Regions from separate parts of the Pseudoalteromonas sp. T1lg10 genome, predicted to be linked through region 2. Evidence: predicted binding sites of a transcription regulator. Region 2 holds the regulator's gene; each other region holds the start of a gene.
The links. The regulator MetJ, encoded in region 2, represses methionine synthesis genes. The targets are predictions, from matches to a motif close to TAGACGTCTAGACGTCTA.
Positions count from the first base shown of each region.

Region 1: C2M17_RS11220 (methylenetetrahydrofolate reductase) is a predicted target of MetJ. The motif match lies at 2,094-2,111, and genes of this name have one in related genera.
Region 3: metE (5-methyltetrahydropteroyltriglutamate--homocysteine S-methyltransferase) is a predicted target of MetJ. The motif match lies at 3,937-3,954, and genes of this name have one in related genera.
Region 4: C2M17_RS04810 (homoserine O-succinyltransferase) is a predicted target of MetJ. The motif match lies at 1,414-1,431, and genes of this name have one in related genera.

Region 1 is NZ_PQBV01000037.1:520,359-527,790, reverse strand. Features, by position in the region: gene C2M17_RS11235 (YdbH domain-containing protein) at 1-292, shown strand, start outside; gene C2M17_RS11230 (YnbE family lipoprotein) at 297-482, shown strand; gene C2M17_RS11225 (YdbL family protein) at 492-812, shown strand; gene C2M17_RS11220 (methylenetetrahydrofolate reductase) at 1,090-2,046, opposite strand; partial or broken gene C2M17_RS11215 (M16 family metallopeptidase) at 2,521-5,393, shown strand; gene srmB (ATP-dependent RNA helicase SrmB) at 5,445-6,677, opposite strand; gene C2M17_RS11205 (tRNA1(Val) (adenine(37)-N6)-methyltransferase) at 6,716-7,432, shown strand, end outside.
Region 2 is NZ_PQBV01000004.1:73,593-81,024, forward strand. Features, by position in the region: gene priA (primosomal protein N') at 1-475, opposite strand, end outside; gene rpmE (50S ribosomal protein L31) at 669-884, shown strand; gene C2M17_RS02700 (malic enzyme-like NAD(P)-binding protein) at 1,492-2,739, shown strand; gene metJ (met regulon transcriptional regulator MetJ) at 2,803-3,123, opposite strand; gene metB (cystathionine gamma-synthase) at 3,301-4,461, shown strand; gene metL (bifunctional aspartate kinase/homoserine dehydrogenase II) at 4,477-6,822, shown strand; gene C2M17_RS02720 (penicillin-binding protein 1A) at 6,881-7,432, opposite strand, start outside.
Region 3 is NZ_PQBV01000037.1:34,160-41,591, forward strand. Features, by position in the region: gene C2M17_RS08845 (isopenicillin N synthase family dioxygenase) at 1-57, opposite strand, end outside; gene pyrC (dihydroorotase) at 288-1,331, opposite strand; gene metE (5-methyltetrahydropteroyltriglutamate--homocysteine S-methyltransferase) at 1,452-3,725, opposite strand; gene C2M17_RS08860 (LysR substrate-binding domain-containing protein) at 4,027-4,917, shown strand; gene C2M17_RS08865 (Nif3-like dinuclear metal center hexameric protein) at 5,175-5,927, opposite strand; gene C2M17_RS08870 (hypothetical protein) at 6,090-6,479, shown strand; gene prpF (2-methylaconitate cis-trans isomerase PrpF) at 6,531-7,432, opposite strand, start outside.
Region 4 is NZ_PQBV01000004.1:524,878-532,309, forward strand. Features, by position in the region: gene C2M17_RS04800 (response regulator transcription factor) at 1-453, shown strand, start outside; gene C2M17_RS04805 (DMT family transporter) at 457-1,344, opposite strand; gene C2M17_RS04810 (homoserine O-succinyltransferase) at 1,495-2,442, shown strand; gene C2M17_RS04815 (homocysteine S-methyltransferase family protein) at 2,432-3,487, shown strand; gene metH (methionine synthase) at 3,501-6,125, shown strand; gene C2M17_RS04825 (GGDEF domain-containing protein) at 6,278-7,309, shown strand; gene hrpB (ATP-dependent helicase HrpB) at 7,378-7,432, shown strand, end outside.

The sequences.
Region 1 (7,432 bases), on a different contig from region 2:
CATAGATAACAACGCCGCCTTTAATGCGGTCAAGGAGCAGCAGCAACAGTTAGGGCCCATGTTGGCCATGTTGGAAAACTTGGATATTAACAGTATTAATGCCGATGTTGATTTAACCCATGATGGTTGGTTAACTATGGCGATGCAACTAAAGGGAGAAAATCCCGAGCATCAACAAGAAGTTAATTTTAACTATAATCATCAGGAAAATATCTATACCTTATTCAGAGCGCTGCGCTTAAGTGACGAAATCACCAAAAGAGTAGAGCGAGAGTATCAAGCGAAGGAGTAAAGCAATGAGTACGCGAATGCTGGTGGCCTTGGTCGGCGCGTTAACCTTAATGGGCTGTACCCATAAGGTCGAGGTGGAAAGTAAAGAGCCGATCACCATCAACCTAAATGTTAAAGTGGATCATGAAATCCGCGTTAAAGTAGACAAAGAGCTCGATGAGCTTTTCGGTGACGACAGCGAGCTATTTTAGGAGGCGAATATGAAACTAGTTAAATGGACCATGTTACTCAGTGCGACCATGTTGGCCTTTAGTGCTTGGGCGCTAACCTTAGATCAGGCTAAAGATCAGGGCATAGTCGGTGAAACCAGTACTGGTTACCTGGAGTTGGTGCACACCTCTGCCGAGGCGCAGCAGTTGATCACCGAGATCAATGCTAAGCGAAAGGCCAAATACCTGGCCATGGCCAAGAAAAACGGCATTAGCCTAAGTCAGGTTGAAGCTCTGGCCGGTGCTAAAGCCATTGAAAAGACTGCCGCCGGACACATGGTTAAGGTCGATGGCCAGTGGCGTAAAAAGTAACAACCAAGCACCTATAAAAAATAAAAAATAAAAAAAACAGCGCTATGCAGAACATGGCGCTGTTTTTTTATGGGCAAAAGAAGGTTACCAATTCACTTAAATAGCTAATCATTCTAGCGGGCTAAATATCATGCTAACTGTGTTGGAATTTTTCTATGTAGAATAACTACATAAGAAAAATCCCGCCTTGTTATCATATCATTTATCCAGCGCTATCTCTGATCACATACTTAACAGAATTGGTATGATGGGTAAATCGCTAATGTTAGCTTACGGCTTAAGCGATAAGGCGCTCGGCCAGGCTCAGCTCCATGGTCGCTTTAAGCAAACGGTAAAGATTAATCGACGCATCGATCTCTTCTTTACGGTTGGTTAAAGACTCAATATTCAAGCCTAAAGGCACGCCTAAATGGGCACAGCTGCGCAGAATTAAATCCAGGTTCTCGCGGCAAATCCGCACCGATTCACTTAAGGTGTTGTCTGCATCGAGCATGCGCCACTTGGTCGCTTCGGGCACGGAAATGCCTAACCACTCCATAAAGTCCAAGGTGGTTTCACCGCCGCAGGGCGTAAAGGTCAGAATAATACGTTGCGGTGTCAGACCTTGCTGGCGACAACTGCGGGCATAACTGGTGATCAAATCTATGGTCGCTTGCGCATTGTAGACAGCTTGCGAGATAAAGAACTTACAACCTTGCTCTGTCTTCGTCAGCAGACGCTCGTGTTCATTACCCTTGCTGGCATGGCGCTCGGCTATGGTTACACCACCTAAAAAGAAATCATGGTCGTGTGCATCAATATGGGTATAAGCATCATTTAGGCTTAGTTTAACTTCACCGGTTGAGGATGGGCTGCCGACCAACACCAGGTTATTAAGTTTATATTCCTGATAGGTGGTATCTAACCACTGATTAAACTCACCGGCGCTGCGCTGGGCAACGCTCTTATAAGTGATCACATCGAGTTGCGACAAGCGACGTAGTAAGCCACTGTAATGACGTGGGTCTATGGTTTCTTTAAACGGGAAAGGGCGAGGTACATTGGTGCGACTGCTTTCATCCTGAATGTCATAAACGATAACACCGTCGTATTCGATTTCATGCAAGCGACCCAATAGCTTCTCGGCAATGGCTTGCAGCTTACCATCGTCCGTACCTGTCTTCGGTGGTGTAGTGCCGATAAGGTATACCCCTTGGCGGGGGTCTTCAATTTTCTCTTGCAGTGTTAGCGCCATGATCCTCATTCCCATATGCGGTTAATGGAATCACTATAACAGCCATTTAGACGTCTAAACAGCCTTTTTCTGGTGAAACTTACTCATGAATGTTGAATTTCATTCATGTTGCCTTGTAGGTCGGCCTTCCAGGCCGACAAATATGCACCATTCTCACCTTGTCGGCGCACAGCACTGACCTACAAATGACTTTCTCAACTGCGGTCTCCAAATTAAGATCTTGTCGCGTTGGCGACGGCAACCAAAGAGGGAGTTCATAACCATCGTGCATATAATTCGTCCATGAAGCTGGGTTCCTGTCGGCATCCCTGCCTCCACCTCCGAGCCCTGCGAAGCGGGGCTTCGGTCACTCGTCGCCCCTTTGACACATTTGTTTACAGCAAAATGAGCCGTCGGTTACGCGCATTGGGTGAATTTATTGCATAATGGATTGGATCAAAAATCAGATAACAATCAGACTTAAAGGATAGGAAGATGAAACTATCGGTTATTGCCTCAGGCATTGCCCTGGCGCTTGCGCTAGGCGGATGTCAAAGCACGCAGACAACGCAAACAAGTACCGCTGCGGCAACGGCGCAACAGAACAATAAAGTATTTGCCCAGGACTATGTATTAGAAGAGCTAGACAATGGTCTGCGGGTGATGGTGGTAAAAACCGATTATCCCGATGTGGTGTCGCTGCAGATCCCTGTTTCTGTAGGCTCGCGTAACGAGGTAGAAGAAGGCAAAACAGGTTTTGCTCACTTCTTCGAGCACATGATGTTTAAGGGCTCGGAAAAATTCCCGGAAGATGTCTACGCCGATATCATGAAAAACTCAGGTGTTGATAACCGCGCTTACACCACCAATGATTACACCAACTACCACCTTAATTTCTCTAAGCAGCATTTAGACAAGGTGCTGGAAATCAAGGCCGATGTCTTTCAAAACCTCAGGTACAGCGAAGAGCAGTTCCGCACCGAGGCGCTGACGGTTAAGGGCGAATACCTTAAGAACAATGCCAGCCCAATTCGCAAACTGTTGGCGGCGGTGCGCAAAGAAGCCTTCGATAAGCACACCTATGAGCACACCACCATGGGCTTCTTTGAAGATATCGAAGCCATGCCGGATCAAAGTGAATACGGCCAAACCTTCTTTAAACGTTTCTACAAGCCAGAGTATGTGTCTCTGGTTATCGTCGGCGATGTTGACCCTAAAGAAACCATTTCCATGGTGAAAAAGCACTGGGGTAACTGGCAGCGTGGCGACTATCAGGCTGATATTCCGGTGGAGCCAAAGCAAGCAGCACCGCGTTATGTGCATGAGCAGTATGAGGGCTTACCGGGTCACTGGCTGTTGGTTTCTTACAAGGGCACCGAGTGGAACCCCAATACCAAGGACCGCGCCGCATTGGATCTGCTGTCACAGCTTTACTTCTCTGAAAACTCAGAGCTATACCAACAGCTGGTGGTAGAAAAGCAGATTGCTTCGCAAATGTTTACCTACAACCCGGAAACCAAAGATCCGGGCTTATTGCATGTATTCGTTAAGGTGGATGACGAAGAGAACCTGGCAGTGGTGCGTGATGCCATTAATCAAACCTATGCCCAGGCGCGCACCAGCTGGTAGATGAAGGCAAGTTGGCGGCATTGAAATCAAATGCTAAATACAGCTTTATTAACAGCCTGGACTCATCGCAGGCGATCGCATCAACGCTTGCCAGCTATATGCACTTCGAGCGCGACCCTGAGGTGATCAACGCCCTGTATCAAAGTGCCGACAGTGTCAGTGCTGAAGATATTCGTGCCATTGCTAATCAGTACTTCACCGACAACAACCGCACTACGGTCACCATGTCGGCCAAGGATGCAGTCGCAGGTTTTGACGCCGAAGTGCAGCTTGATACCTTGGTAGCTGATATCAACAATAAGCCGACAGAGCAGCTATTTACCGTGCTGGATAAAACCAATAGCTCGCCACTGGTTGACGTAAACTGGTTATTCTACACCGGCGCTGCGGCCGACCCTGAAGGTAAAAAGGGTGTGGCGGCCTTAACTGCGGCCATGCTGGCCAAGGGCGGCAGCCAGTCTATGAGCTACAAGGAAATTCAAAAAGCCCTTTACCCAATTGCCGGCAGCTTTGCTTATCAAATCGATAAGGAAATGATCTCACTGCATGGTCGCATCCACAAGGATAACGCCGAGCAGTGGTATGAGCTGGTCAGCGACCAACTGCTAGACCCGGGCTTCCGTGAAGACGACTTCGCTCGTTTAAAGAAAGAGCTGATCGACGGCATTGAGTCGGGCCTTAAAGCTTCTAACGATGAAGAGCTAGGTAAAGAAGTACTCTACGCCGAGCTGTATCAGGGCCACCCTTATGGCGCCTACAACTACGGTGACTTGTCTGACTTAGAAGCCTTGACCCTGGATGATGTTAAGGCCTTCTACGCGAAGAACTTCACTCAGCGTAATCTGCATCTGGGCCTTATTGGTGCCGTGCCTGAAAAGGTGAAAGCGCAGATGATGAGTGACCTGCAGGGGTTGCCAGCCGGTGATCAAGCCCGCCTAGATATCCCGGATGCGCCTGCACTGAGCGGCCATCATGCCACCATTATTGAAAAGAGTGCTAAGTCGACCGCCGTGTCTTTTGGTTTCCCAATTGAGACTACGCGTTCAAGCAAAGACTGGACGGCGTTGTGGTTGGTTCGTTCCTTCCTGGGTGAGCACCGTAACTCAAATGCCAAGCTGTATGAGCGTATTCGCCAGGTGCGTGGTATGAACTATGGTGACTACGCCTACATCGAGTACTTCCCGCGCGGCATGTTCCAAACCAAGCCGGATGCTAACCTGGGTCGCTCCGAGCAGATCTTCCAGGTCTGGTTGCGTCCGCTGCGCTCAAATAACGATGCCCACTTTGCTACCCGTACCGCACTGCGCGAGCTGGATAAGCTGATCAGCCAGGGTATGAGCGAGGCAGACTTTAACGCTACCCGTAACTTCCTGACTAACTTTTTGCCGCAGTTGGTGGCAAGCCAAAACCGTCAGCTAGGTTACGCCTTAGACAGCCAGTTCTATGGCACTGATAACTTCGCCGACTATGTGCGCTCACAGCTGGAAACACTTACGGTAGCGGATGTAAACCGCGTTATTCGCGAGAACCTGCAAACAGATAATATTCATTATGTGTTTGTCAGTGGTGATGGTGAAGATATGAAGGCGCGTTTAGCGAACGAGCAGGTTTCACCGCTTAAATACAACACCGAAAAACCAGCGGAACTAGTGGCCGAAGATAAACAAATCGAAAGCTACAAGCTGGCTATTCCAAGCAAAAACATCAAGGTTGTGCCTTTGGAAGAAGTGTTTAAGTAAGTAGAACCGAGACAGTAAAAAGCCGCTCAATCGAGCGGCTTTTTTAATGGGTTATTTCTTTTTTGCCTTGGACTTGGCTTTTTTGCGTTTGGCCTTCATCTTTTCCGGATCTTTTTTCTTCTTTGGCGGCAGCTTGGCTTCTTTGTGCTGCGGCTCCAGGCCTTTGATCTTACGACGCTTTAGCACCTGATCCGTGTAGCGTTCGATTTTACCTAACATGGCCACTTCATGGGCTTCAACCAAGGAGATGGCGGTGCCTTTTTTACCGGCGCGGGCGGTACGGCCAATGCGGTGTACATAGACATCGGCGCTGCGTGGCATATCGAAGTTGAACACATGGCTGATGTCGTTAACATCAATACCACGGGCGGCAACATCTGTGGCAATCAAGATCTTGGTGCGACCGCTGTGGAAGCTGGCCATGGCCGCCATACGTTTATCCTGTGGCATTTCACCGCGCAACCAGGTGGTCTTGATATCATGAGTGAATAACTCGCCAACCAGCTTTTCCAGGCGCTCACGGGTTTTCACAAAGACAATGGCTTTTTCAACACTCTCTTGCTGTAGCAAGTTCACCAAGAGCTTGAGTTTATGGTCGTAATCATCGGCCAGGTGCACCCATTGCAAAATCTTACCGCGCTCAGAACGTGAAGGCGATGCCTCCAGTTGTGCCGGCTCGTTTAAGATGCGCTCGGAGAACTTGGCGACGCTGTCACCTTCAAGGGTGGCAGAGAAAAGCATACATTGACGGCGGTTTTTCGCTTCTTCACAAATGCGCAGCATTTCCTTACGAAAACCCATGTCCAGCATGCGGTCCGCTTCGTCCAAAATCAGCAGCTCTACATCTTCGGCGTGGAAGTTTTCTGTGTCCAGATATTCCATCAGGCGCCCCGGTGTGGCGATCAGGATATCGTTATTCTTTTCAAAGATCTCTTTATGCGTGCCGTAGTTGATACCGCCGGTAACCACACCGATTTTTAAATGTGTGTCTGCCGCCAGCTTTTCGCATTGCTCATGTACCTGGTAGGCCAGCTCACGGGTTGGGGTCATGATCAAGACGCGGGCGAAACCTGGGTTACGACGCGGATGGTCCAACAGGTACTGAATGGCGGGGATCAAAAACGCCGCGGTTTTGCCGGTGCCGGTCGGGGCGCAGGCAAGGACATCACGGCCTTCCAGCGCTTCTGGAATAGCCAGTTGCTGAATGCTGGTGGGCTTAGTAAAACCTAGGCTGTCAATGGCGTTGAGTAGCGCGGTATCAAGATCAAAATCGGCAAATTGCATAAAGGAGTCAAAATGATGGACAATTAAGGCAATTATACGTGGCACATGCTCAAACACAAAGGTCTAAAGTGGCAGGTTTTCAGTTTAAACAGTTTTCTATCGCGCAATGCAGCACCGCCATGAAGGTTTCCACCGACGGTATTATGCTCGGAGCCTGGGCGGAGCTGGGCTCGGCGCAGCAAATATTGGATGTTGGCACGGGCACCGGATTGCTGGCATTAATGTGTAAGCAGCGTGCGCCCCACTCTGATGTGCGAGCCCTGGATATAGAGCCGGATGCCTGCGCCCAGGCAAGGAGTAATGTGGCGGCAAGTCCCTGGCCGGAGATAGAAATAACGCAGGGCGATGCCCAGCATTTTGACAGTGAGAGCAAGTTTGATCTGCTGATCAGTAATCCGCCTTATTTTGATAACGCCTTAAAAGCACAAGACGATAAGCGTAATCTGGCGCGTCATACCGACAGTCTGCCGTTTTCGGCGCTGATAGACCTATGGCAAAGGGTAGGCCATGTAAACACTGAGTTGGCGGTGATCCTTCCTCGTGAGCAAGGACAAGAGTTAGTAAAGTTAGCTGAGCAGGCGGGCGGGCATTTACGGCGCCTGTGCGAAGTAAAAAGCACCGAGCGCAAAGAAGTCAGTCGTTGGCTAATGCAATTTAGCTGGCAAGCGGGGGTGTGTGAAAAGCAGCTGCTGGTGATCCACGCAGGCGACTATTACAGTGAGGACTATCGCCACCTGTGCCGTGAATTTTATTTA
Region 2 (7,432 bases):
TCGCCCTTAGGGTGGGTAAGGCGCGGCCCTTTTCGGTAAGCTGAATATAGTTAATGCTGGTTTTATCTATGTCGTCGCCCTGGCGCAGCGCCTTAGGAAGAGCGGTAAAAATAGTCTCACCCAGGGGATAGTGATAATAACGGGCGGTAAACTTCAGCAATTGTAAATGAGTGGCGTCGATAATAGGGGCGCTATCAAGCACCTCAAGCACCGCCTTAACCTTGTCTTTGGGTAGTTCAGTTCTGGCCTTACGAGCCAAAACCAAGGCTGTCACCTGGCGGTTAGCAAAGGGCACAGAAACCCGCATACCGGGTTCAAGGCTTGCCGCCAGCTTGGGGTCGACCAGGTAGTCAAAACTGCGGTGCAGAGGCACCTTGATTGCCACTTCCACATAGCATTCTTCCTGAGTTGGCAATAGGTCGGTTTGTAGGGCGCTTGGTAAAGACGACAAGGGTGAACTCACAGCATCAGACATGCTGTTAATGTACTAAATTCATGGCAAGGTGAATAGCGGCAATTAATGCTTGAACATTAAACAGGAGTTCAATAAAATACGCGGCCTTAAGGGTGCTGAGCGAATATTATTGGTCTTGGCACATTGAAACTAACGCGTATGGTGCCGAACTTCGGGTTTGGAGAGCGATACGGCCTATTTAGAGGTAATCCCCATGAAAGAAGGTATCCACCCTAAGTACGAAGCAATCAATGCAACGTGCTCTTGTGGCAACAAGTTCGAAACTCGTTCAACTTTGTGTAAAGACATTCACCTTGACGTATGTTCAGAGTGTCACCCTTTCTACACTGGTAAGCAGAAGATTCTTGACACAGGTGGTCGTGTTGACCGCTTCAATAAGCGTTTCGGTGCGCTTAGCAGCAAGAAGTAATTCATTGCTTATTAGAAAAAAGCACCCTAGGGTGCTTTTTTTGTGCCTCTTACTTTTTACGGCAGCTATCCAATACCAATTCTGTCTTCTACATAGAAAAATTCCAACGCCGTGAGCATGATATTTAGCCCGCTAGAAGTAAGTGAATTGGTATCCTATCCTGTTTGCTCTCTGATCGCTTGATTAACACAATTACTCTGGTCCATTCCCAGTATTGATATAAGCCATTTTGCATTTATTCTTTGTAAAGGTATTAATGAAAAGCAGCGATAATGCATCTAAAAAGCATGAACATGCAGATGTGTGGGTAAATCCAGTTAAACCGTTGCATTTTTTGTGTTTTTATTCGCTATCGTTATATAAATTGCATTTTTTATATCTTTAATTATGATTAACGCAGTTTTTATTGCTTTTTTTGACCCAAAAAAGGCATGGGAATATCGCTCATGCTAGGGGAAATTAAAATAATTAACCGGGATAATGATGCTAAAACCGCTTAATTTCGCGTAACAGGATAGACCTGATATTACTTGGAATATAGCCGGAAAAGCAGTATTGTTGCCTGATACCTGAACTCTCACCAATATTTCTAGCAGGATACTTTTTCATGTCAGACTTTCGTCAACAAGCTCTTGATTATCACGCTTATCCCGTTCCAGGCAAAATCAGCGTTGAGCTGACAAAAAGTGCGGAAACGGTCAATGACCTAGCTTTGGCTTACAGCCCAGGTGTAGCTGAGCCGGTGCGCGAAATTGCCGCCGATGCCAACAATGCCTATAAATACACTGCTAAAGGCAATATGGTTGCGGTTATTTCTAACGGCACGGCAATTTTAGGCTTGGGTAATTTAGGTCCGTTGGCATCAAAACCTGTAATGGAAGGTAAAGCCTTATTGTTCAAGCGCTTTGCCGGCCTTGATTCAATCGATATCGAAGTTAAACACCGCACCACGGAAGACTTTATCAACACGGTTGAAAATATTGCCGATACCTTTGGCGGTATTAACCTTGAAGATATCAAAGCTCCTGAGTGTTTTGAAATTGAAAAAGCGCTGATCGAGCGTTGTAATATACCTGTATTCCACGATGACCAACATGGTACCGCCATTGTAACTGCGGCGGGCATGCTTAATGCTCTTGAGATTCAGGGTAAAGATATCAACGATGCCTTGATCGTTTGTTTAGGTGCTGGTGCAGCGGCTGTGGCCTGTATGGAGCTGTTGATTAAATGTGGCGCCCAGCGCGAGCACATCTATATGCTTGACCGTAAAGGTGTGATCCACACTCGTCGTGACGACCTGAACGAATATAAGCAAATGTTCGCAAACAACACGGATAAACGCACTCTGCAAGACGTGATCGCCGATGCCGATGTATTCGTGGGTGTATCTGGTCCAGATCTACTTTCTGCGGACGAGTTAAAGCTGATGGCCGACAAGCCAGTTGTATTTGCCTGTTCAAACCCAGATCCTGAAATTAAGCCAGAAGTGGCGCACGCTGCCCGTCAAGATTTGATCATGGCAACCGGTCGCTCTGATTATCCAAACCAGGTAAATAACGTTCTGTGCTTCCCGTTTATCTTCCGCGGCGCCCTGGATGTGCGCGCCACGGCTATTAACGATGAAATGAAGATTGCCGCTGTTGAAGCTATTCGTAGCATAGCTAAAGAGCCGGTACCACAAGAGGTATTGACCGCATCGGGTGTGACCGAGCTGGAGTTTGGCCCGCAGTACATTATTCCTAAGCCAATGGATCCGCGTTTATTGCCTCGCGTTGCTAAGGCGGTAGCCGAAGCCGCAGTGGCAACTGGTGTAGCGCAAATCGAGCTGCCAGAGGATTATATGAGCGATAAGTAATTTCCTTGTCGCCAAAAAAAAGCCCCAAGTTTTGCTTGGGGCTTTTTTTATGTGTTTGGAAAATCAATCATCACCGATCTCTGGGATCTCTAAGCCCATTTCCGCCATGATCTTACGCACTTCTTGCGGCACCTTCTCCGGATTATCCTTACGTAAGTCTTCATCGCCAGGCAGCGGTTGTCCGGTAAAAGCATGTAAAAATGCTTCGCAGAGCAATTCACTGTTGGTGGCATGACGCAGGTTGTTCACCTGGCGTCGAGTGCGTTCATCTGTTAATACTTTTAAAACGTTGAGCGGGATTGAAACGGTAATTTTTTTTACCTGTTGGGCTTTCTTACCGTGTTCCGCATAAGGGTGAATATACTCACCATTCCACTTGGCCATAATTTGCGTCTTGTTCTTTGGTCACTTAGGCATCAATAAGGGCGAAATTCTATCGTGTTGGAAAGGATAGTCAAATATTCCTCATATAGCTATTTAGACGTATAAATGTTTTGACTTCTATATTTGGATATTTTAACCTTTTGGACGTCTAAACATCCATTTCTGATTGGAGGCACTATGCCTAAGTTAAGTAAACAAACCATAGCGGTGCGCCACGGCATTGAAGCCGACCAACATCATGGTGCAGTTGTGCCCCCAATTTATTTATCCACTACCTATTCTTTTGCCGATTTTGATACCAAACGTCAGTACGACTATGGCCGCAGCGGTAATCCCAATCGCGATATTCTCGCAGAGGCTTTGGCCGAGCTTGAAGGCGGCGCCCGTGGCATCATTACCGCTACCGGCATGGCGGCGGTGCACCTGGTAACACAGTTGCTGACGCCCGCAGATACCCTTGTGATCCCCCATGATTGTTATGGCGGCAGCTACCGATTATTTACCTCCTTGGCCAAGCGCGGTTTATTAAAAGTGAAGGTGGTGGACTTCACCACTGCCGAGTGTTATCAGCAGCTTATCGATGCCAAACCTAAATTGGTATGGATTGAAACCCCTAGTAACCCAATATTGCGCCTGACCGATATTAAGGCCGTATGCGCGGCCGCAGCTCAAGTGGGTGCTTTGGTGGCAGCGGATAACACCTTCTTGTCACCTGCGCTGCAAAACCCATTGGCGCTGGGCTGCGATATCGTGGTGCATTCAACAACCAAGTATATCAACGGCCACTCGGATGTGGTCGGTGGCGCTGTGGTTTGTAAAACTCCTGAGCTTGGCGAAGAGCTGGCCTGGTGGGCCAATAATATTGGTATTACCGGTGCGCCTTTTGACAGTTACCTGATTCTGCGCGGGTTACGTACTCTGAAAGTGCGTTTGCGTCAGCATGAGGAAAACGCCCAGGCTATCGCCGAATACCTGCAGCAACACCCTGAGGTAGAAAAGGTTTACTATCCTGGTTTGGCAAGTCACCCACAGCACCAATTAGCTAAAGCGCAGCAAAGTGGTTTTGGCGGCATGGTGAGCTTTGATATCAAAGGCGAACTAAAAGACAGCGCCAAGTTCCTTACCTCAGTGCAGCAATTTACCCTGGCCGAGTCCTTGGGTGGTGTTGAAAGCCTAATTTGTCATCCGGCGACCATGACTCATGCGGGCATGGACAAGGAAGCACGCTTAGCGGCGGGCGTGGGTGACACCCTTATTCGTATTTCTGTGGGCATTGAAGATCAGGAAGATTTGATCGCCGACCTTGAACGTGCTTTTGCACAACTTCATCAGAGCTAGGCTGGAGCAGATAAAATGGCCAAGGTAGTACATAAATTTGGTGGCTCTAGCCTAAGCCGTGCGGCGCGTTATCATGCGGTTGCTAATATTGTTCTCGCTCATAGTCAGGTCGGTGACATAGTGGTGGTGTCTGCCGCCGGTAAAACCACGGACACCCTGGTTAAGCTCTGGCAGACATTCGAGCAGCAAGATCAGCATAGCGGTATGGATGTGATAAGCCTGTTGCGCAATCACCAGCAGGAGCTGATCCAGGAGCTGTTAAGCGGCGAGCGCAAAGCTCAGGTGTTAACTCAGCTGGAACAAGAATTAACGCATGTATGGCTAGGATTTGAGCAAGGAAACTTGCAAGAGGCAGCGCTGCTGGCTCATGGTGAACTCTGGTCGGCGCGTTTGTTATCCAGCTATTTGCAGCAACTCGGCGCAGAGGCACAGGCGTTAGATGCACGCCAACTACTCTGCGCTCAACAAGGGCAGTTGTTGCATCGTGTGAATGAGCAACAATGTCAGCGCCTTATTGGCGCGGATAAGATTAATGTGATCACCGGCTTTATTGCCGCCGATCAAAGAGGTCAGACGGTGACCTTGGGACGCAATGGCAGTGATTACAGTGCCACTTTATTTGCCCGTTATATGGATGTCGATGAGGTCTGTATCTGGACGGATACTCAAGGGGTGTTTAGCACCGACCCGAGAAAGGTTGCAAGCGCGCAGAAGTACCATAAAATCTGCCGCGCCCAAGCGCAATTATTGGCGGCGCTGGGTAACCCGGTTTTACATGCCAAGACCTTGTCTCCCCTGCATGGCACCAATATCAAACTGGCGGTGCGCAGCTCTTATGATAGCGATGCCCTAGGTACCGAAGTGGTGCGCGAGGGGGGGTGTAAGCATAAGCACTTTATTACCACCTTGGCGCAGCAAGACGTTATTAAGCTTGATCACTTAGAGCAGGGTGAGCTGGAGCTGCTACGGCGTCAACTACAGATCAGCCTTATCGACTGTGATGTGAAAGGTGTGTGGCATCTGGTGGTACCGCAGCAGCACAGTGCCGAGTTATTGCATCACTTTGGTGAGCGTGCCCAATTGCTGGAGTCCAATGTTAACGGCTTCGCCCTGGTTGCACCGCAGCGAGAGCTGGAAAAATGCCAGCAGCAGGTAGAGCAGGGTTTGAGAGAGCTTAATCTAAATGGCCGTTTTACGCATGTGGGTGAAGGTTACTGCTTACAGTTAACCGATGAAGAAATCGGTGCCGATAGCTTGAGCTATTTACATCAGCGTTTGCTTGGCGCTCAGCGGCAGTTGGCCGTGGTGGTGGCAGGTTTGGGTAATGTTGGTGAGGTATTCGTGGCGCAATTTGCCCAGCAATTGGCGCGCTTACGTCAGCATATTGATGTCAGGGTGGTGGCCTTAGTGCGCAGTGAAACCCTGCTTTTTGACCCTTGCGGTCTAGATACCGAGCAATGGCAAACAGCCTGGGAGCAAGGTGCTCAGCCCTATACTAAGGATGAACTGTTATCGCGTCTGGCGCAGCTAGACTATGAACATAAGGTGGTGATCGATATCACCGCCAGTGAGGCCTTTAGTCAGCTTTATCCGCAATTTGCCAAGGCCGATTGCCATTTGATCAGCGCCAATAAATATGCCGGTACCGCTCCCTTTTCCTGGTATCAGAGTTTGAAGCAGGATCTGGCTCAGCGTAATTTGCAGTGGCGTTATAACACTAGCGTTGGCGCGGGATTACCCATTAACTTTGCCCTGGCTGATCTGCAAAATAGTGGCGACCGGGTGACCCGAGTACAGGGCGTTTTTTCCGGCACCTTGTCCTGGCTGTGCAGCCAATATGATGGCAGCGAGTCTTTTTCTCAGCTCTTGCTTAAGGCGCAGGAGCTTGGCTTTACCGAGCCGGATCCTCGTGAAGACTTATCAGGCCGCGATGTACAGCGTAAGCTATTGATACTCGCCCGTGAACTGGGCTTAGAGCTGGAACTGGATGATATTGAGCTTAGCGCCTTAATGCCAACTCAGCTGGCCGCTGGCAGTTGGCAGGAGTGTCAGACTAACTTAGATGTGCTCGATGAATTTGTGGCGACGCGGGCGCAGCAAGCGGCAGCGGAGCAGAAGGTTCTGCGCTACAACGCCGATTTGCGTATTGAACAGGGGAAAGTCGAGGTCAAGGTAGGACTGGTGGCAGTGCCGACAAGCAATCCTTTGGCGGGTTTGCAGCCAGGTGACAATATCTTTGTCGTTAACAGCAACTGGTACCAGGATAATGCCTTGGTTATTCAAGGGCCGGGAGCAGGCAAGGAAGTGACCGCCGCGGGAGTACACTCAGATCTATATTGGCTTGCTAGTAAGTTAAGCTAACGCCAACTCAGGTTGAGAAATAAAAAAGCCAGCATTTGCTGGCTTTTTTATTTTTGGGTTAGAACAATTCATCCTCAGAGGGCAGGGGTTTATCGCCTGATGTTTGAGTTTCAAATAGCACGGGCGGAGCCTTTTCCGCGTAACGGGTCGGTGCCGTGCCTTTAATAAAGTACTCGAAGCGGCTGGTATGATCATTGTTATGGCTCAGCAGTCCGGTCTTTAAGTCGATACGTACCGACTCTAAGCCTTCGGGTGGCTCAATCGCCGCATAGGGCTGATCTTCTAGGGCCACACGCATAAAGTCGATCCAGCCCGGTTGTGAAGTCTTGGCGCCGGACTCGGCACCAAAAATCTGACCGCGGTCGAGATTATTGTTGTAGCTGGTTCGCCCTAATGGGTTACCCGGGTTATCGAAGCCAACCCAAATTGTGGTCATAACATTGGCATTGAAGCCGCTAAACCAGGTATCTACCGAGTTGTTGGTGGTACCGGTTTTACCTGATAAATCACGACGTTTTAAATCGGTGGCACGCCAACCCGTGCCGTTCCAGCCGGTGCCATGCTGCCAACTGCCGCCACCCCAAATGGCGCTATTCATGGCATCGGCAAT
Region 3 (7,432 bases), on a different contig from region 2:
TTCGACAAATTCGGCTGGCGCGTTCGGCGATTGATAGTCCACTGTCGGTAAGTGCATGGTTATTTCACCTGTTTGTTATAGCGCGAGAAGCACTGACTGTGCTTCATTTTAGCGCCAGAGCTTAGTCAAAGCCACTTTAGATCATAAGGACAATTGTCCGCTAAAGGCAGGGCTCTGCAACTTGCTTGCGGCAGATCAACACCCCATCATCCATCTTGGCGGCTAATCCTTACAGGCATAAAAAAACCCGATAACAAATCGGGCTTTTTCTAAGAGTAATCTGAAGCTTAGTCCTTTACCTGCCAGTTCAGCATTTCACCGGCACAAATAGGAATGACCTTGTCTTCTCCCAGCGGGTAGCTTTGCGGCACTTGCCACGGCTCACGTACCAGGGTCACTGTATCGGTATTGCGGGCAATGCCGTAGAAATCAGGACCGAAGTGGCTGGCAAAGGCTTCAAGCTTGTCCAGGGCACCGGCCTGTTCAAAGGCTTCAGCATATAGCTCAAGTGGCGCGTGCGCCGTGTATGCACCAGCACAACCACAAGCCGCTTCTTTTTTGTCCTTAAGGTGTGGCGCCGAATCGGTACCTAGGAAGAACTTGCTGTTACCACTGGTGGCGGCTTCGATCAGGGCTTCCTGATGGGTATTACGCTTAAGGATAGGCAAGCAGTAATAATGCGGACGAATGCCACCGGCAAGCATATGGTTGCGGTTATAAAGCAGGTGATGCGCGGTAATGGTCGCCGCCACATTGGCCGAGGCCGAGCTTACAAACTCAACCGCATCCTTGGTAGTGATGTGCTCTAACACCACTTTAAGCTCAGGGAAGTCCTTCACTACCTTCTTCAGTTTGGTTTCGATAAAGACCTTTTCACGGTCGAAAATATCGATACTTGAATCGGTCACCTCACCGTGAACCAACAACAGCATGCCTACTTCCTGCATGGCTTCAAGCACAGGGTAGATGTTTTCGATATCGGTCACACCTGAGTCCGAGTTGGTGGTCGCACCGGCTGGATACAGCTTGGCAGCAACGATTTTACCCGATGCCTTGGCTTTGCGAATTTCATCAGCCGTGGTGTTATCCGTGAGATACAGCACCATCAGGGGTTCAAAATGCGCCTTTGGCCCCGCAGCCATAATGCGATCACGATAAGCTAGCGCCGTGTCGGTACAGGTCGCCGGTGGCACCAAATTAGGCATGATGATGGCGCGGCCGATATAGCGGCTGGCGTCTCTTACCGTGTCTTTTAGTTGCTCGCCATCACGAAGGTGAATGTGCCAATCATCAGGACGAGTGAGGGTAATACGTTGCGGGGTATGTGTCATTGCGCTTATCCACTAGAAATTTAGTGTGATCTTATGAGGGAAGGCTGTGAAAGTAAAGGGTGAGAAAGGCTTAAAAAAGAGCGGACATTTATAACGTCCGCTCTTTTATGACTCTTTTTGCTAGGCGCTTAATTCCTGGCGCAGCTCCTTGGTGGCAATCACCATGTTTTGCAGGGCCTCACGGGTTTCCGGCCAGGCTCGGGTTTTCAAGCCGCAATCCGGGTTCACCCACAGGCGCTCAACCGGAACTTTCGCCGCCGCCTTGTGGATCAAGTCCTTGATCCATTTGACCTCAGGCACATTCGGGGTATGGATATCATACACCCCAGGGCCAATATCATTGGGGTAATCGAAGTGTTCAAAGGCATCGAGCAGCTCCATGTTCGAGCGCGATGTCTCTATGGTGATCACATCCGCATCCATGGCGGCAATGGCGCCAATAATGTCGTTGAACTCGCTGTAACACATATGAGTGTGAATTTGCGTGCTGTCATCAACGCCGCTGGCCGACACTCGGAAGGCATAGGCCGCCCAATCAAGGTAACTTTGCCACTGGCTGGCTTTAAGTGGCATACCCTCGCGAAACGCCGGTTCATCGATTTGAATCACCTTAATGCCCGCATCCTGCAGATCCACCACCTCGTCGCGCAGCGCCAGGGCAATTTGCTTAGCTATGGTCGGCTTATCCAGATCATCGCGCACAAAAGACCAGAACAAAATAGTCACAGGACCCGTGAGCATGCCCTTCATATGCTTGTCGGTGAGCGACTGCGCATACTGGGTCCATTGTAATGTCATAGGCGCGGCGCGAGACACATCACCCCAGATCAAAGGCGGCTTCACACAGCGGGTGCCATAACTTTGTACCCAACCGAACTGGCTAAAGGCAAAACCATCGAGCAATTCACCGAAGTATTCGACCATGTCGTTACGCTCCGCCTCACCATGCACCAATACATCTATATCCAGTGCCTCTTGCTCGCGCACCGCATATTGAATTTGCTCCTGCATCTGCTGCTCATAAGCCTGGGCACTTAACTCCCCAGCCTTAAAGTCGCGACGGGCCTTACGAATATCCGATGTCTGCGGGAAGGAGCCAATAGTAGTAGTCGGCAACAGTGGCAATTGCAGGGCCGCCTTCTGTTTTTCAGCACGCAGCGCAAACTCGCTGTGACGTTGACCTTGCTCGGCACTTAATTTTGCCACACGCTGCTGCACTTGCGCGTTGTTTACCCTGCTTGAAGTACGGCGGTTTTTCACCGGTGCACTATAAGTGTCGATATCTTGCGTGTTGCAGCGCTCCAGAGCCACTTTCAGCAAATTAAGCTCTTCGCCTTTTTGCTTGGCAAAGGCCAACCAGCTTTTCAATTCACCGTCCAGCAGTTGCTCTTGTTCCAAGTCCACCGGGGTATGCAATAAAGAGCAAGATGGCGCCAGCCACAATGAATCACCACGCTGGGCGGCAATATCTTGCACCTGCTCATAGATGGCACTGAGATCGGCGCGCCAAATATTACGGCCGTTGATCACCCCAAGAGACAACACCCGCTGCTCGCCAAGGGCTTTGTCCAGCGCTTCAATGTTTTGCGGTGTAGCCACCAAGTCGAAATGCGCGCCATCGATGGCATACTCACTGATATCTTTTAAGTAGGCGCTCACCTCATCAAAATAAGTCGCCAGCAGCAGCTTCACGCCCTGATTTGCCAAGGCGGCGAAGCTTTTAGTTAAAGCGCTGCGGTAGTGGGTATCCAGCTCCAAGGCCAAAATTGGCTCATCGATTTGCACCCACTCCACCCCTTGTGCCGCCAACTTGGCCAGCACCTGTTGATACACTGGCAATAGGCGCTCCAACAAGGTGAGCTTATCGAACTCTTCCCCGGCGCATTTAGCCAGGTACAAATAGGTAACCGGGCCAACCAGCACGGGCTTGACCTTATGCCCTAAATTCTGCGCTTCTTCTACCTGCTCAAAAAGTTCGTTAAAGCTCAGCGCAAACTGCTGCTCGGCACTTAGCTCGGGCACAATATAGTGGTAGTTGGTATTAAACCATTTGGTCATCTCACTGGCGGCACAGGCGCAGCCCGTTGGTGCACGACCACGGCCGATACGGAACAGGGTGTCCAGTGCATTGCTGCTGTCGCTTTGATGGCGCGCCGGAATGGCTCCTACCAGCATAGAGGTAGATAACACCTGATCGTACCAGGCAAAGTCGCCCACCGGCACAAGCTCTATGCCCGCCTCGCTTTGCATTGCCCAATTTTCTTGGCGGATTTGCGCACCGCGCTGGCGCAGCTCTTCCTGAGTAATATCGCCAGCCCAGTAGGCCTCGATAGCAAATTTCAATTCGCGGCGTTTGCCGATACGGGGAAAACCTAAGTTATGTATACGTGCCATGATGTAAATATCCGTTTAGCTGTTTAGATGGCTAAACATTACCTCTCAGATCTTGGGGACACAAACGAAGCTTACTCACATTGCTAATGAATTAAATTCATATCAGCGCGTTAACTCACCGCTGAATAAATTTAAAAACAGAGAAAATAGACATTTTTCACAATGAATTTTATCTTTTAATAGCCAACTGAGTATAAAAGTGATAATTTTTTAGCCGTCTAGACTTTTATACATTTATCCAGCTCGGTTTAGTCGCAATCATTATGAGATATGTGACTGGCTTTTATGAGATTTACTAAAGATGATTGAAATTAAACACCTTAAAACCATAGCCACCTTGAAAGAAACCGGTTCTTTAGTGAATACCGCCCGTGAATTATTTCTAACCCAGTCAGCTTTATCTCATCAAATCAAAGACTTGGAAAACAAGCTGGATTGTCAGCTGTTTGAGCGTAAAACCCATCCGGTGCGCTTTACCCCTCAAGGCATGCTGCTATTAGAACTGGCGCAGGATGTGTTACCTAAGGTCGAAGCCACCAAATGCCGCCTGAAAGAAAGTTTAAATCAGCCTATTTCGCAACTGCGCCTAAGTGTGGAATGCCACGCCTGTTTTCACTGGTTGCTGCCGACCATTAAAGAATTCAATAATTTCTGGCCGGATATCCATGTAGATTATGAGCGCGGGTTTAGTTATGACGCCATTCCCGAGCTGCTTGATGGGGATTTAGATCTGGTTCTGACCTCGGACATTCGTGAGCCGGATCGCTTGGAATTTGCCCACCTGTTTGATTTTAAACTCAAGCTTATCGTGGCGCCGGACCACCCCTTGGCCAATAAAGCTTATGTGACCGCCTTAGATTTAAAAGATGAGACCATCATCTCCTACCCTATTCCGCGGGAACGACAGGATATATTCAAACACTTTATTCAAAATGCCCGTTTCGATGGCACCTTAAAAACCGTGGATCAGGGCTTGTTGATTTTCCAATTGGTCAGTGCAGGCATGGGCGTGGCCGCCCTGCCGGATTGGCTGGTGACGCCCTATGAGGCTCAGGGCTTGATCAAGTCAATTCCTTTAGGCGCCCTGGGATTGAACCGCCCCATGTATTTGGCGATGAAAAAAGAAATGAAGGATAACCCGGTTTACCGCCACTTCCTTAATACCTGTAAGCAAAATAACAGCCGCAAATAATTTGTTGCAGCGACAATAAAAAAGGAGCCCCTGGCTCCTTTTAATACCAATTCTGTTAAGTATGTGATCAGATATAGCGCTGGATAAATGATGTGATAACAAGGCGGAATTTTTTTTATGTAGTTATTCTCGGCTTTGGCTCCTGCGCCGCTCTACCGCCTACATCCGTGTAGGCGTACATAGAAAAATTTCAACACAGTTAGCACGATATTTAGCCCGCTAGGGTGATTAGCTATTTAAGTGAATTGGTATAATCTTTATACCGGATTGTCGATGTCGATAAAGGTTACATCCAAACCAAACTCATCCGCTAAAAATTCCCCCAAGGCCTTAGCACCATAGCGCTCGGTGGCGTGGTGCCCGGCGGCAAAGAAATCTATGCCCTGCTCGGTGGAACTATGTATGGTTTGCTCTGAGGCCTCGCCGGTCAGGTAGGCATCCAAACCTTGCGCCGCCGCCAAGTCGATATAACCCTGACCACCACCGGTACACAGACCTATGGTTTCAATCACCTCAGAGCGCACCACAGAGCTCAGCGGCGTGCGCCCGAGCACGGATTCAATGCGCTTGGCAAATTCATCGCCACTGACAGGCTCGTTGACCTTACCCCACACCGGCACGCTAACTGGTCCCGGCTCCATGCCGCCCAGGATCTCGATGCCCAGTAGCTTAGCAAGCTGGGCGTTATTACCTAGCTCGGGGTGCACATCCAAGGGTAAGTGGTAGGCGAACAGGTTAATATCCGCCGCCAGCAGCGCTTTTAGGCGGCGCTTTTTCATGCCACTGATCACTTGCGACTCACCCTTCCAAAAGTAGCCATGGTGCACAACCAGGGCATCGGCTTGCAGCTCTATGGCCTTATCGACCAGGGCCTGACTGGCGGTCACTCCGGTGACGATTTTTTTAATATGCTCGGTGCCTTCAACCTGCAGACCATTGGGACAAAAGTCTTTGATTTGCTCCGGTGCCAGCTTGGCATTCAAAATAGCGAGTAGCTCGTTGCGTTTCATAATCACCTCATGACCTAATTTAGGCCTAAATTTTCCCGTCATTGGCGGAAAAAATAAAGGAAATTAGCAATTTCGCCACAAAAAATTGAAAATCCCAGGACAAATGGGTATAAATATATACTTGTAATAAAATTAACCTGCGTTAACGACTAGGATCTTTTGATGAGTAAACTAGACAAAACAGAAGTGTTAGCTGCTTTTGAAGCTGCGTATGAAGCGGCGAATGGCAAAAAGCCAGAAATCACCACCAAGCCTGGCTGGTACAGCATTGATGGCGGCAAAAACATGCGCCTTGCTGAGGTAGCTGAACTTACTGAAGAGCTTACTTCTGGTAAAACAGAAACAGTCGCTAAAGTAGAAGAAAAGGCTCCTGCCAAAGCAAGCAAAAAAACAACAACCAAAAAAGCGGCTCCTGCGGCAAAAGCAACTGAGAAAAAGGCTGCCTTTACTGTCGTTAGTGAAAACAAAGATGGTTTCACTGCCGAAGAATTTTGGATTAAAGAGCTTGCAGAGAAAGAGCACGACTGTCGCCTACCGCGTGGCGTTGTCTAATTCACCTTCTGCTTTAATAAAAAAAGCCGCTTGAAGCGGCTTTTTTTATGTCTACTCGCCTAATTCAGGCTCTGGTACACGCACCCAGCCTTCCATTAAGCGGCGGGCACTGCGGCTCATGCTGACACTGTGCACATCAGCCTGACCATCAAGCATATTTACCGCTGCACCCACTTGCAGCGTGCCCGAAGGGTGGCCAAAGGTCAGCGACTGGCGTGCTACACCACCTGCAGCCAGGTTCACCAAGGTGCCTTCAATGGCGGCCGCGGTAGCGATGGCAACGGCGGCGGTGCCCATCATGGCATGGTGCAGCTTACCCATGGACAAGGCGCGAACCTGTACATCTATATCTGCCGCATCAATGCGCTTGCCGCTGGATGCCACATAGCTGCTTGCCGGTGCCACCATGGCGATTTTCGGCGTATGCTGGCGCGTTTTCGCCTCTTCAATATCACTGATCAGCCCCATTTGCACCGCACCGTAAGCACGAATACGCTCAAAGCGTGCTAAGGCCTGCTCATCATTATTGATATCGTCCTGCAGCTCTGCCCCGCTGTAACCCAGCTCGCTGGCATTCACGAAAATAGTAGGGATACCGGCATTGATAAAACTTGCCTGTAGCTCGCCCTCGCCCGGCACCACTAAGGTATCGACCAGGTTACCCGTTGGCAGTACTGCACCATCACCGACAGGCGATAAGAAGTCGACCTTCACCTCAGCGGCGGGAAAGGTCACACCATCGAGTTCAAAGTCACCAAGCTCTTGCACCAAGCCATCACACATAGGCACATGAGCGACAATGGTTTTGTGAATATTGGCCTGCCAGATCCGCACTTCGGTGATGCCATTTTCACAAATGCGTGACGCATCCACCAAGCCATTATTAATGGCAAAGGCACCCACCGCAGCGGTTAGGTTGCCACAGTTACCGCTCCAATCGATAAACGGCTTAT
Region 4 (7,432 bases), 450 kb from region 2:
CCCCTGATAAAGCGGTGCTCTCCGGAGGCTAAAATTATCGTTGTGAGCATGTACGATAACGACCCCTACGTCAGTGAAGCAATTAATCTTGGTGCAAATGCGTATTTATCCAAGCAAAACGCATCCGATGAAATAATCACGGCGATAAGGCGTACGCTAAACGGCGATAGTTATTTAGGTCAGGATATTATTAAAAATATCTATTATAACTCTCATAGTGATTCGACCAGCAAAGTGCAGAAGCTGACACAAAGAGAAAAGGATGTTTTTAACCTTTTAGCCATTGGTTACTCGGTAAAGTTAATAGCAAAAAAGTTAAATGTAGCGGTCAAGACGGTCCATGCCCATAAAAGCAATATTTATGAAAAGCTACAAATCACAGAGTCATATGAGCTGCTGAGACTGGCGATTAAAAGCCATTCCATAAAATTTGAAGAATTGTTAAGGGAATAGGTATTAATTTGCCAGTAGAATGCCGACGCCGGCTAGAGCTAAAACGCCGCCGAGGATCATGTTTGCGCTCACCGGCTCACGTTTAAAAAAGCCGAAGGTCATCACCATCAACGGGGCGGTGGCAAAGAGGGTTTGCGCTATGGCCGGGTCGGTGTATTTTATCGACGCTAACTGCAGCCACAGGCCGATAAAGGTGCCGAAGAATACCGCCACCAACAACCAATGCTTCTTATCTATGCCTTTTAAGCGGATTGCCTGATATAGGTCCGAGTGTTTGATCAGCGCCACCACCAAAGCCACGGTGAGGGTGCCCGATACCAGACGTATCATCGCCGCCCACAAACTACTCATTGACTCTAGGTTCATTGCTCCTTTGGACATCACCATGCCGGTGGCCTGGCACAGTGCCGCCAGCAGTGCTAAGGATACGCCGATTACATAATGACGCTTATCCAGGCTTGGTAAGGCATGCTGTGGCCGAATGGCAATCACCACCCCGACCGTGGTGACGATAATACCGACCCAAGCCAGTGTGGACAGGTAGTGTCCCAGCAACAGGATATTGAGTATGCCTGCCAAGGCGGGGGCAAGTGACTCTATGATCAGGGTACGCGCCGGACCAATATTGCGCAGGGCGCCAAAGTAGGCGCTGTCGCCGATGGCAATGCCAATAATGCCGCCGGCAATCAGCCAACCCCAGGCGGCTACTTGCTGCGGGATGTTAGAGTCTGCGGTGATAACAATTGCTGCGACCATCATCAGTGACGCCAGCAAGCCCTTGCTGACATTGAGCTGTAAGGGTGAAAGGTGATGGCTAAAGGTTTTGTAGAGCAGGGTTGAAAACGCCCAGACAATGGCGGCACAGATTGCTGCTAATTCTCCTAATCCCACCTTGGGTCCCTTATACTTAATTCGACGCGCGGCATTATGGCAAGGGAGAGCCGCGCTGTAAAATTTATATGGACGTCTAAACATCTAGAGGTTGATATTTCCAGTGGGAGGGTCATAATAGCCCTTCTAATATTTGCATTGGAGTTCACTATGCCTATTACGGTTCAGGATGCGTTGCCAGCGATTTCGCAATTGCGCCAAGAAAATGTCTTTGTGATGCCGAAAAGTCGTGCCAGCACGCAGGAGATCAGGCCTATGCGTTTGGCCATATTGAACCTGATGCCGAATAAGGTGGAAACGGAAGTGCAGTTTATTCGCTTGCTGGCCAACACCCCCTTGCAGGTCAACGTGGACTTACTGCGTCTTGATACCCATAGATCCAGCGCCAACTCCGAGCAGCACCTGGACATGTTTTATCGCTATTTCAGCGACGTTAAAGACACTAACTATGATGCAGTGATCATCACAGGCGCGCCGCTGGCCCATCTTGAATATGATGAGGTAGGCTATTGGCAGGAATTACAGGAGTTTTTCGAGTGGGCCGAGCATCATGTCACCTCGACCCTGTTTAGCTGTTGGGCCGCTCATGCCGGTTTGTATCATCACTACGGTTTGAAACGTGAACTCCAGGCCAACAAACTATGCGGTGTGTTTGAACACCAGTGTTATTTCGACCACGGCGCGCTCACCCGCGGTTTTGACGACCGTTTCTTGGTGCCACACTCGCGCTACGGTCATATCGATATCAATAAAATTGCCGCGCGCGAAGATCTTGTGGTGCTTGCCGGCTCAGAGGAAGTGGGTGCCTACTTACTTAAAAACCAAAGCGGCTCGCAGGTGTACCTGACCGGGCACCCGGAATACGACGCCGATACCTTGCAAAAAGAGTATCAACGCGATGTCGACAAGGGCCTGGATGTGGATAAACCGAAAAACTATTTTCCCGAGGATAACCCGGCCTTAAAACCGTCGAAAACCTGGCAAAGCCATGCCTTCTTGTTATTTTCCAATTGGCTAAACTACTACGTGTATCAAACCACGCCCTATGATATTAATCTGGTGAGCCAGGATGTAAGGACAGATAATTATGCCGAATAAACGTCACGCCCTCGAAGCGGCCCTCAAGCAGCGTATTTTAATTCTCGATGGCGCCATGGGCACCATGATCCAAAAACATAAGTTTGAGGAAAACGACTATCGCGGCGAGCGCTTTAAAGACTGGCATGTGCTGGTGAAGGGCAACAACGATTTGTTAAGCCTGACGCAACCCGAGGTGATCGCGCAAATCCATCGCGAATACCTTGAGGCCGGTGCGGATATTATAGAAACCAACACCTTTAACGCCACCACCATTTCCATGGAAGACTACGACATGGCAAGCCTTAGCCGCGAGATTAATCTCGAGTCGGCGCGCTTAGCCCGCAAGGTGGCCGATGAATTTACCGCCAAGGAGCCAAATAAACCGCGCTACGTGGCCGGTGTGCTTGGGCCCACGTCCAAGACCTGCTCTATCTCGCCGGACGTGAACGACCCGGGTTATCGTAATATTACCTTCGATAAACTGGTTGAGGCCTATATCGAGTCAACTTTGGCGCTGATGGAAGGCGGTGCCGACCTGATCTTGATCGAAACCATTTTTGATACCCTCAATGCCAAGGCCGCGGCCTTTGCGGTGGAAGAAGCCTTCGAGCAGGCCGGCACCAGTTTGCCTGTGATGATCTCCGGCACCATTACCGATGCCTCGGGCCGCACCCTGTCGGGACAAACCACAGAGGCTTTCTATAACTCCATTCGTCATATTAAGCCGCTTTCCATCGGCCTTAATTGCGCCTTAGGCCCGGATCTGCTGCGCCAGTACGTGGAGGAGCTATCCACCGTATGTGAAACCTTTACCTCGGTGCACCCCAATGCCGGTTTGCCCAACGAGTTCGGCGAGTACGATCTGGAAGCCGAAGAAATGGCCCAGGAGATCATCGACTGGGGCGAGCAGGGCTTTATCAATATCGTTGGTGGCTGCTGTGGTACCACGCCCGAGCATATTAAAGCTTTTAGCGACGGCTTAAAGAACACCGCACCACGAGCGCTCCCCGAGCTGCCGGTGCGCATGCGTCTCAGTGGCCTTGAAGCCTGTAACTTGAATTAAGGGGCTATCAACTATGACCAATACAGCCATTTTTACCAATGTCGGTGAGCGTACCAATGTCACCGGCTCGGCGCGTTTTAAGCGCCTGATCATGGAAGAAGACTATGAAACCGCCCTGGATGTGGCCCGCGAACAAGTAGAAAGCGGCGCCCAGGTGATTGATATCAACATGGACGAAGCCATGTTGGACTCCAAGGCGGCAATGGTGAAGTTTTTGAACCTGATCGCCTCGGAGCCGGATATCTCCAAGGTGCCGATCATGGTCGACTCCTCCAAGTGGGAGGTGATTGAAGCGGGCCTTAAATGTATTCAAGGCAAGGCCATTGTGAACTCCATTTCCCTTAAAGAAGGGGAAGAGCCGTTCCGTCATCAGGCAAAAATCCTGAAGCGCTTTGGCGCCGCCGTGGTGGTCATGGCCTTTGATGAAACCGGCCAGGCGGAAACCGCAGACCGTAAGTTTGCAATCTGTGAGCGCTCCTACCGTATTTTGGTAGACGAGCTCGGCTTCCCGCCGGAAGACATTATTTTCGACCCCAATATTTTCGCCGTGGCCACGGGCATCGAAGAGCACGATAACTACGCCGTTGAATTTATAGAGGGCACCCGCCGCATCAAAGAAAACCTGCCGTACTGTAAGGTGTCCGGCGGGGTGTCGAATGTGTCCTTCTCATTCCGTGGTAATAATCCGGTGCGCGAAGCCATTCACTCGGTGTTCTTGTATCACGCCATCCAAGCGGGTATGGACATGGGCATAGTTAATGCCGGCCAGCTGGCGGTGTATGACGATATTCCCGAAGAGCTACGCAATGCGGTTGAGGATGTGATCCTCAATAAAGACCCGGGTGCGGGCGAGCGCTTGGTTGAGCTGGCGCCCAAATACTCGGGCATGGCTCAGGCCGAGAAGGTGGAAGACCTGGAATGGCGCTCCTGGCCGGTGGAAAAACGCCTGGAGCACGCCCTGGTTAAGGGCATCACCGATTACATCGAAGAAGACACAGAGGCCTGTCGCCAGCAATTTGCCAAGCCCATTGAGGTGATCGAAGGGCCGCTGATGGATGGCATGAATGTGGTCGGTGACCTCTTTGGTGCCGGTAAGATGTTCCTGCCTCAGGTGGTGAAATCGGCGCGGGTTATGAAGCGCGCAGTGGCCTACCTCGACCCCTATATTGAAGCCGAAAAGGAAGAAGGGCAGACCAACGGTAAAATTATTATGGCCACGGTAAAGGGCGATGTGCACGACATAGGCAAAAACATCGTCGGCGTGGTGCTGCAATGTAATAACTATGAGGTGATAGACCTGGGCGTGATGGTGCCGGCGGAGAAAATTCTGCAAACCGCCATCGATGAAAACGCCGATATCATAGGTTTATCCGGCCTTATTACCCCTTCCCTTGACGAGATGGTGCATGTGGCCAAGGAAATGACCCGTCGCGGCTTTGAGATACCGCTGCTGATTGGCGGTGCCACCACCTCCAAGGCGCACACGGCGGTGAAAATTGAGCCCCAATACGACAAGGGTGTGATCTATGTGAATAACGCCAGCCGCGCCGTGGGCGTGGCCTCCAGCCTGTTGAGTAAAACCGCCAAGGCGGACTTTGTGGCTAAAACCAAGGTCGAGTACGAGAAGGTGCGTGAGCAACAGGCGCGTAAGAAACCGCGCTCCAAGCCCATTGGTTTACAGCAGGCACGGGCCAATCATGCCAAGCTGGACTGGCAAAACTATGTGCCACCGGTTCCCAGTAAGCTGGGCGTGCAGGAGTTCCACGATGTGGCCATAGACACCTTGCGTCATTATATCGACTGGACCCCGTTTTTTATGACCTGGTCGCTGGCGGGCAAGTATCCACGCATTCTCAATGACGAGGTGGTGGGCGAGCAGGCGCAGTCGCTGTTTGCCGATGCCAATGCCATGCTCGATAAGTTTGCCCGTGAGCGCAGCATACAGCCCAAGGGGGTGATAGGTTTGTTCCCGGCCAACCGCGTCGGCGACGACATCGAAATTTACGCCGATGAAACCCGCTCTCAGGTGTTGTTGCGTTCGTGTCAGTTGCGTCAGCAAACCGAGAAAAAGGGCTTTGCCAACTACTGCTTAGCCGATTATGTGGCGCCCAAGGGCACGCCGGATTACTTTGGCGCCTTTGCCGTCACCGGCGGCTTGGAAGAAGACGCCCTGGCCGATGCCTTTGATGCCCAAGGTGATGACTACAATAAGATCATGGTCAAGGCCGTGGCCGACCGTCTCGCCGAAGCCTTTGCCGAGTATCTGCATGAGCAGGTGCGTAAGGTACATTGGGGCTACGCCACGGATGAAGCGCTCAGCAATGATGAGCTAATTCGCGAAAATTATCAGGGTATTCGCCCGGCGCCCGGTTATCCGGCCTGCCCGGAGCATACGGAGAAGTCCAAGATCTGGGACTTGCTGAACGTCGAAGAGCGCATCGGCATGAAGCTGACTTCGTCTTATGCCATGTGGCCGGGGGCGGCTGTGTCGGGCTGGTATTTCAGCCATCCTGATTCCAAGTACTTTGCCGTGGCGGGCATTCAGCGAGATCAGGTTGAGGATTACGCTGAGCGTCAGGGCATGACGCTGGACGAAGCGCACAGATGGCTCGGGCCTAATCTGGGCTACGACTACTAAGGTGATTATATTGAATAAAAAAGGTGACTGAGGTCGCCTTTTTTTATGCGTTCAATCAACCCCGAACAATTTTTAACAACCCCAGAACTTGGGCATTAATATTTTTATGATACAGTAAGTTATCGAATAACAAGGATAAGTAGTGCGGATCAGTGAAAGATACTTTTAATGCCACCGATGCCGATAAGGCCCATTTCTTACGTGTATTTGCCGCGATCGGCGCCTGTACTTCCTTGATAATGGCCATCAACAGTTACCTCGATGGCTACCTTTTGCTTAGCCTGCTGTTGGCCAGCGCCGTGCTGGTGTTTGCCTTGCCCTTTGTGATAACAAAGCATGATGCCTTTATTGCTGTGCTTATGTTGTATTCCCTTTACGCGCTGATGTCGTACCTGGTGGTATCCGGAGGCAGCCATGGTACCGGGCCCTTGTGGTTATTTATTGTCTCGCCGGTGACCTTCTTCATTCGTGGTTTAAAGCAAGGGGCGGTGGATCTTATTTTACTGGCCGTGGTGGTTTTGCTGTTGTTTATCTTTACGCCCAACCTAGGCTTGTATCAATACGATAATTACCATTTTCCCGCTCGTGTGATGCTGTGCTTTGCCATTCTCTGTGCGCTGGCTGGCTTTTATGAGTATTACCGCAATAAATACAGCCGGGCGTTAATGCAGCAGTTGCAGATTAATGAGCAACTGGCGCGCACCGATGCCATGACCGGGCTCAGCAACCGCCGTTATGCTCTGGAATGTCTGACTCAGCCTGGTTTCGGCGCCGGTGCCGTGTATATGTTGCTTGATGCCGATAATTTTAAGCAGATCAATGATGGCTATGGTCATCAGGTCGGCGATCAGGTGCTGCGCTTTATCGCCGCGACTTTAAAGGACCATGCCGGGCCCGATGATATTGTCGCTCGTTGGGGCGGTGAAGAGTTTTTGCTGGTGGTGCATAACACCGCGGCGCGCAGTGCCAAACGGGTTGCTACGCAAATAATGCAACATCTGCAGGATAACGCTCTGCACACAGATGGCCATAGCTTGCAAATGACCCTGAGCATAGGTGCTCACCAACGTCAGTTTGGTGAGAGCATAGATCATTGCCTCAATATTGCCGATAAGCGTTTGTATCTGGCCAAAAGCAGTGGTAAAAACCGGGTCGTATTCGACGACGATGTGGCCATGGATTAGCCCTAGCTGCTGATCCTGAGCGGACAATGGCATACAATAGCCACCATGAATCGCTTCGTGTGAACGCCGTGCTACCAATACAACAAAGCTACCCTCAGCTTATAGAGCAACTCAGTAACCACC